Regions from separate parts of the Alteromonas sp. ABV4_150 genome, predicted to be linked through region 1. Evidence: predicted binding sites of a transcription regulator. Region 1 holds the regulator's gene; the other holds the start of a gene.
The links. Region 1 encodes sigma-54, which starts transcription at its own class of promoters, with help from an activator protein. Its sites were predicted from a motif close to GTTGGCACGNNNNTNGNNT; they were not measured.
Positions count from the first base shown of each region.

Region 1 (3,906 bases):
TACAGCAAGATTCTAGTAAAGTACAAGGGGATAAAATTACGTTCGATATGATTACTGAACAATTGCTTGCAACAGGTGGCGCCGGTGAAAATGGTGAAGGTCGAGTAACAACAGTGTTTACTCCTGACACTATTCGTAAAACGTCGTCTAAGAAAGACAACGAGGGCAATGAATAGCAATGGCAACTTTGAGCGCTAAAAACCTTGCTAAATCGTATAAATCGCGACAAGTCGTTCGCGATGTGAGTCTTTCAGTTTCTACTGGGCAAATTGTCGGTCTTCTTGGCCCAAATGGTGCTGGTAAGACCACCACTTTTTACATGATTGTTGGCTTGGTCAACCTAGACAAAGGCAAGATTGAAATTGATGATAGTGAGCTTACTCACCAGCCAATGCATGAGCGCGCACGCCGCGGTATAGGCTACCTTCCGCAAGAAGCGTCAATTTTTAGAAAGCTTACGGTACATGAAAATATCATGGCCATTTTGCAAACCCGTAAAGATTTAAATTCACAACAGCAAGAAGAAGAAGCTGATGCACTACTTGATGAATTTAATATCAACCATATACGTAATAGTACGGGCATGAGTTTGTCAGGGGGAGAACGTCGTCGAGTTGAGATTGCTCGCGCTCTGGCAGCGAAACCACAATTTATTTTGTTAGACGAACCATTTGCCGGTGTTGATCCAATATCAGTTAATGATATAAAGAAGATAATACAGCATCTTCGCGATAGGGGTATTGGTATCCTTATCACGGACCATAACGTACGCGAAACATTGGATGTTTGCGAAAAGGCGTACATTGTGAGTCATGGTGAGCTTATTGCGCAAGGAACCGCGGAACAGGTTTTAAGTAATCAAAAAGTAAGGGATGTATACCTAGGCGAACAATTCAGGCTATAGTTAATGTAACCGAATTGTCATTTTTCAGTTTCGCTCTGGTATATTCAATTTAGAGCATTTAAATAAGACGTAGATGAAACCATCTTTACAGCTAAAATTTAGCCAACAACTTACCATGACACCTCAGTTGCAGCAGGCTATCAAGCTGCTGCAGCTTTCTACACTTGATCTCCAGCAAGAGATTCAAGAGGCACTCGACTCTAATCCACTGTTAGAAGTGGAAGAAGGTAACGACGAGCCACAAGTAGAAAAGAACAATGTCGATAGTGACGATAGTGCAGCTGAAGCGACAGCTTCTGCATCAAGCGACACGCTAGAAGCAGGAGATGCACTGGAGAAGAACGACCTTCCGGATGAGCTGCCTATCGACAGCACCTGGGACGAGTACTACTCCGCCTCTTCTGCGCCTGCGCCTGGCCCGTCTAATGATGACGAACAAATCTTCCAAGGTGAAACTACCGAAGACATCCAAGAGCATTTACTTTGGCAAATGCGCCTGACTCATTTTTCAGATACTGACCGTGCTATTGCCACAGCTATTATCGACTCAATTGACGAGTCGGGTTATCTGACCGTTACCCTTGACGATATCTTAGATGCTGTTAATGACGATGACTTAGAAGAGCCTATCGAAATGGACGAAATAGAATGTGTGCTTAAGCGCATTCAAATGTTCGACCCCATTGGTTCAGGTTCTCGTACACCTCAAGAGTGTCTTATGGTGCAATTGCGCCAGTTTTCAGAAGACACACCGTGGCTTACTGAAGCGAAGCAGCTTATTGAGGAATATTCAGACTTACTGAGCAGTAAAGACTACCGCACGCTAATGCGTAAGAGCCGATTGAAAGAAGATCAGCTGCGAGAAGCAATGCGTTTACTCCAAACCTTGAATCCTCGCCCAGGTAGTGCTTTAGTTACTAAAGAGCCTGAGTACGTTATTCCTGATGTCTCAGTAACCAAGAAAAATGGCCGTTGGGTGGTTGAGCTGAACCCCGACAGTCTGCCTAAATTAAGCGTAAATCAACAGTACGCAGCAATGAGTCGCCGTGCCAAGAATAGTAGCGATTCACAATTCATCCGCTCACACATGCAAGAGGCCAAGTGGTTCATAAAGAGCCTAGAGTCTCGTAACGATACCTTGATGAAGGTTGCAAATTGCATTGTGCAGCAACAAATGGGCTTTTTTGAGCACGGCCCGGAAATGATGAAACCAATGGTGCTAAATGATGTCGCAGAAATGGTAGATATGCACGAATCCACTATTTCACGTGTGACAACGCAAAAATACATGCATACGCCGCGTGGTATCTTCGAGCTGAAGTATTTCTTTTCAAGCCACGTTGCAACCGAGTCAGGTGGTGAGTGTTCATCCACAGCGATTCGTGCATTGATCAAGAAGTTAGTGGCTGCCGAAAATCCTAGCAAGCCGCTAAGTGATAGCAAGATTGCTTCGTTGTTGGCCGAGCAAGGCATAAAAGTCGCTCGGCGAACAATAGCAAAATACCGGGAATCGTTATCGATCCCGCCGTCGAACCAACGCAAAAGCCTTATCTAACTGGGCTTAATAATATAAGGAAGACGAAATATGCAAATCAACCTTACTGGTCATCATGTCGAAATCACCGACTCTTTGCGTAATTATGTCGATACGAAGTTCAGCAAACTTGAACGTCACTTTGATCACATTTCTAATGTGCATGTCATCCTGAACGTTGAAAAATTAAATCAAAAAGCCGAAGCGACCGTTCATTTAAGTGGCGCTGAAGTATTCGCATCCTCAGAAAATACCGACATGTATGCGGCGATTGACAGCATGGTTGATAAACTCGACCGGCAGGTAATCAAGCATAAGGAAAAACTGAAAAAACATTAGTAGTTAATTGAGTATGGATATACAAGCCATCGTAAGTCTGGACCGCACCGAGTGTGCGGTTCAGTGTAATAGTAAAAAGCGAATTCTTGAGATCATCGCTGATATCGCTGCCAAGCAGAACGATAACATCGACCAGGCAACTGTTCTAAATAGCTTGATGGCTCGAGAACGTATGGGTAGTACGGGTATTGGTAATGGCATAGCGCTGCCCCACGGCCGCCTCGCAGGCCTTGATAAAGTCATTGCTATTGTTGTAACCAGCACGCCTGCTATCAACTTCGATGCCCTAGATGAAAAGCCCGTAGACATATTTTTTGCACTTCTCGTTCCCGAAGAGCAAACCGAAGGACACCTTCAAACATTGGCTACCGTTGCAGGTAAGTTAAGCGACAAAGAAACGATTAAAACAATACGACGTGCAACAACCAGCGACGAAATTATTTCTGCATTAAGTTAGACAATAAGCGCTTAGGCATTATAAGCAGGCGCTTAATTCAACAACGCGTATGTGATGAAACCAGAATATAAGGGAGAGTTTAGGTGAAGCTGATCATAATCAGTGGTCGTTCAGGGTCTGGTAAGTCTGTCGCACTTCGCGCATTGGAAGACTTAGGCTATTACTGTGTTGATAATATCCCAGTTAATTTGCTTCCTACCCTTACCCATACCGTTGTTGATGAATACGATCAAGTTGCGGTAAGTATTGACGTAAGAAACTTACCCAAAAATCCTGATGATTTGGTAGAGATTCTAGACTACCTGCCTTCTTCTTGGTCTATGACTATAGTGTACATTGACGCAAGCGATGATGTACTGGTTAAGCGGTTTAGCGAAACGCGCCGTCTTCACCCTTTAGCCAAGCTAAATAAGTCTCTCTCAGAAGCTATTAGAGCAGAGTCTGCGCTGCTCGCACCTATTACTGAGCGCGCTGATTTATACTTAGATACAGACAAGCTAACAATACACCAACTCGCAGAGCTAATCCGAGAACGTATCCTAGGTAAAAAGAGCTCTCGCCTTGTACTGGTGTTTGAGTCATTTGGCTTTAAACATGGCATACCCAAAGATGCCGATTATGTTTTCGATGCGCGCTTTCTACCAAACCCTCATTGGGAAACGGACCTTAGAC
Region 1 covers NZ_CM149971.1:812,416-816,321, forward strand. The annotation lists gene lptA (lipopolysaccharide transport periplasmic protein LptA) at 1-176, shown strand, start outside; gene lptB (LPS export ABC transporter ATP-binding protein) at 179-904, shown strand; gene ACYX4M_RS03500 (RNA polymerase factor sigma-54) at 978-2,459, shown strand; gene hpf (ribosome hibernation promoting factor) at 2,490-2,777, shown strand; gene ptsN (PTS IIA-like nitrogen regulatory protein PtsN) at 2,791-3,234, shown strand; gene rapZ (RNase adapter RapZ) at 3,318-3,906, shown strand, end outside.

Region 2 (3,906 bases), 1.1 Mb from region 1:
GCTTCAAGTGCTGAGAGGTCGTTAAGAGTACTTACTACATAAAAAGAGTTTGCAGTCATAACGACAATGATGATTACAACCAAAATTATCCAGCTGTAAATTGAAGACAGAACTTTAGAGATCATTTAATTATTCCGCATCGTTCTTACCCAGTTCTGACGTCATTTCAGAAAGGGTCTCGCTGCAGTCTTTTGCACTGCTTATTATTTTATCCAACGCTGCCAGTGCTTTCTCAGGAGCAACGTCTCCGTTCAATGCCATTTTTACTAGCTCTGCCTGCATAGATATTCTATTTAACGGCTTCCGAGCATCATGTACAAAAACACCCAGTCGTGAAAACTCTTCGCTAGTCATATTAAATACCTCTTATTATTCATCTTTGCTTAGGTCGCCGTAAGCATGAAGACGGTTGTATAAGGTTTTAGTACTTATTCCTAACATTTCTGCTGCAGTAGTCTTATTGCCACTTACTTTCTCTAAGGTGGCGTAGATGAGCTCTTTTTCTACATCTTCAATGGTTCTTCCCGCTTGAAGGGCAGGTGTCGTACTTTGCTTTTGTGCAAAAGGAGATTCAATAGTTTTAGGTAATTCAATCTCACTCTTTTCTGGGTCGCTCATGATAGCTGCACGGTGAACAAAGTGTCTTAACTCACGAACGTTACCTGGCCAATCGTAGGCTTGAAGCGTCTCTAGCTGATTATCTTCCCACTTAAAATTAGAACCATTGTCTTTGTTAAACTCTGCAATAAAAGTTTTTGCCAAAAGAGGAATGTCTTCTTTTCTTTCACGCAAGGGAGGAATGGTAATTGGGAAAACAGCCAGTCTGAAATAAATGTCTTCACGCAACACTTTGCTCTGTGCAATTTCTTCCATTGTTCTATTTGTTGCAGAAACCACACGGCAATTTACCGGAATTGACTTTGTGCCACCTACGCGAAGCACTACTTTGTTTTCGAGTACGCGCAAAAGGTTAGGCTGCATATCGATAGGCATTTCTGTGATTTCATCCAAGAAAAGGGTACCACCCTCTGCCTGTTCAAAAACGCCTTCTTTACGACCTACCGCACCTGTGAAAGCGCCTTTTTCATGACCGAACAGTTCACTACCAATCAATTCTTTAGAAAATGCACCACAGTTTGTGGCAATGTAAGGGCCCTCACTTTCTGAGGCCCGGTGAATTGCAGCAGCAACAACTTCCTTACCCACACCACTTTCGCCTAACAACATGACGTTAGCGCTGGTTTTGCTGACTCTTGAAATGAGTTTGTATAACTCTTTCATCACGGGTGACTCGCCAATAAGCAAGTCGAAGTGTTTCTCGATTTTTTCTTCTGCTGGCGCTTTTGCTTTTGGTTTCTTACTTAGTACCGCTTCAATTTCTTCACGTTGAATTGGTTTTACAAGATAGTCTACGGTGGGTCCACACAACCCTTTTATTACGCTCTTTACTGAAGGGTGGCCTGTAATGAGAGTTACACGGGGTCGCTTAGGCAGCGCATCAAGTTCGTTGAATAGGTGAGCACCGCTTCCATCGGGCAGCATAAAATCTAACAGCACATGATCGAATGTTTCTTTCTCAAGCCAGTCACGGGCTTCTGCTAACGTAGCAGCGGTCAATACGTCATGACCTAAAAATTCAATGATAGTACAAGCTACTTCTGTAAACTCGGCGTCGTCATCAACTAAAAGTACGGTTAGCACACGGATGTCCTTCTCTATTACTTTCCATCAAAAATATGGAATAAAATCAATGTTATATTTTTACCACAATGAGAGAGAAAAGGTAACTGGATAGCTCTTTATAGTCACACATTTCTATGCTTTGTGTTTTCGTTTAACGGTAATACCACATTCAATTTAAGCGCGTTGCTCATAGAAACACTTTCCGTTGAATTCATTGTTACGATTTCATTATCGCAATACGCACTAAAAATTTGATTTGTTAATTTAACAATGAGTGTTACCAATTTACACACTGCTGCAAAAAGTATTCCCAATAATTTGCAAATTCTACTGTGGAGAGGCGCTGGCACATTTTTCGCACAAATCTGAATACGATCTACTTTTCTGAAAATAAGGGTGTGGATGTCATTTGGCGAGTATTTGCGCTCTTTTCGTCCGTATCTCGCCCCTAAAATTAGTGGAATACAATATAAATTGTATCAAAGGAACTGAATATGTGGGCAAAAACAGCTGAAAGATCAATGACTTTGACTGAGCTGCTGACGAAAATGCAACCGCGGTCAAAGCAAAACATATTTTATTTCGGAGATTTTTGGGAAGTCATGGAGAAGCGCGGCTTTGGTCCCATGTTAGCGCTCCCTTCTTTTATTGCTTGCACCCCTGTCGGCGCCATTCCTGGAATTCCATCTTTGACAGGTGTAACGATTTTACTTATTGCATTGCAAATTTTACTCGGTAGCAGGCACCCGTGGTTGCCTCGAAAAGTAATGGATATACAATGTGAGGCTCATCGACTACGCGATATGGTTAAAAAAGTAAAGCCCTATGCAGCACGGGTTGATCGCTTTCTCGTTCCACGTTGTTTCTTTATGAGGCAGCCTGTGTTTCGCTCACTGATTGCATTAAATTGTGTAGGGTGTGGCTTAGTGATGATACCCCTCGAGCTAATTCCATTTATGGGGTTAATTCCAGCATTAGCAGTATTCATCATGTCCGTAGGAATGGCAACAGACGACGGCGCAGTGGCTTTGGTAGGTGTGTCGATCTCACTATTTGGCTTTGTACTAGGTTTTCAACATTTACCGGCGGCGGTTAGCTAACACAAGTTATTCAGTGCAAGAGTCCAACATGAATTCCGAATTGGGCAAGTTCATTGTTTGGTACCTCAGTTCGCCCATAAATGCTCGAGCTGCTGGACCTAATGTGTCTCCATCCTCAAAAGAAAGATAAAGAAGTGCTTTTCTTACCGCTGCATTGTTATCTATGGGAAGTGGAACCAAAGTTCCATCTTTTAATTCGTCTTTTATGATTGCAATGGGTAGCCAAGCAAAACCCAAGCCCTGAGCAATGATATCTAAGGATGTTCTTACGTGACTTACCGTCCAGCGTTGCTCTGCTCCTAGCCATCCAACATCTGCTTTTCGCTCTGCGGAAGAGTCGCGCACGACAATCTGGCGATGACTCTTTAGGTCTTCTAAAGTAAGGGTTCTATTCAATTGATGTAAGGGGTGCTCGGAATGAGCAACAGCGGCGAACTCAATTTCACACAAATCTTCACTAAACCCATTTGGGAAGACAAAGGGAGAGATGCCCAAATCTACTTTTCCGCTGCTTAACAATGCATTTGCACCGCTAAGTACGGTCTCTTCTATTTCTATACGCAGTAGGGGAAACTCAGCAGAGACTTTAGCAAGCACGTTATAGAGCAATTCAGAAGGAAAAATAATATCCACAGCTATGCGCAGCGTTGTTTCGGTCCCCACTTTTAAACTACTAGCTACTGCTTCAAGCTTGTGAGCTTCGTTAAGCAAAAACGAGGCGCGACGATACATAAGCTCGCCTTGTGGAGAAAGCTTAACTTTACGGCCAATATTTTCAAACAGTGTTACACCGATAGCACTCTCTAGTTTTTGAACCGCGTGATGCACACTAGATTGACTTTTATGTACTTCTGCAGCTGCTTGATTGAAGCCACCTGCATCAACCACGGCTTTAAACATTCGCCATTGTTCTAATGTGGATTTAAGCATACACGCCCTCTACCTATGTGTTGGGAGAGTTATAGCATAGTCCTATAGTACAAGTCATTTTTCGAGTGCTTGGTTGATGGTAGGTACAGAACAGGTTACAACTGATACATCGTCATACCCCATACGCATTAGTTGCTCAGCTGCTAATTTCGCACGAACACCAGATGCACAATGTATGTAAAGTGGTACCGAT
Region 2 covers NZ_CM149971.1:4,161,264-4,165,169, reverse strand. The annotation lists gene ACYX4M_RS18095 (sensor histidine kinase) at 1-125, opposite strand, end outside; gene ACYX4M_RS18090 (hypothetical protein) at 130-354, opposite strand; gene ACYX4M_RS18085 (sigma-54-dependent transcriptional regulator) at 370-1,701, opposite strand; gene ACYX4M_RS18080 (exopolysaccharide biosynthesis protein) at 2,178-2,783, shown strand; gene ACYX4M_RS18075 (LysR family transcriptional regulator) at 2,790-3,713, opposite strand; gene ACYX4M_RS18070 (rhodanese-like domain-containing protein) at 3,768-3,906, opposite strand, start outside.
Region 2: a site for sigma-54 is predicted at 2,026-2,044, ahead of ACYX4M_RS18080 (exopolysaccharide biosynthesis protein). Genes of this name have one in related genera too.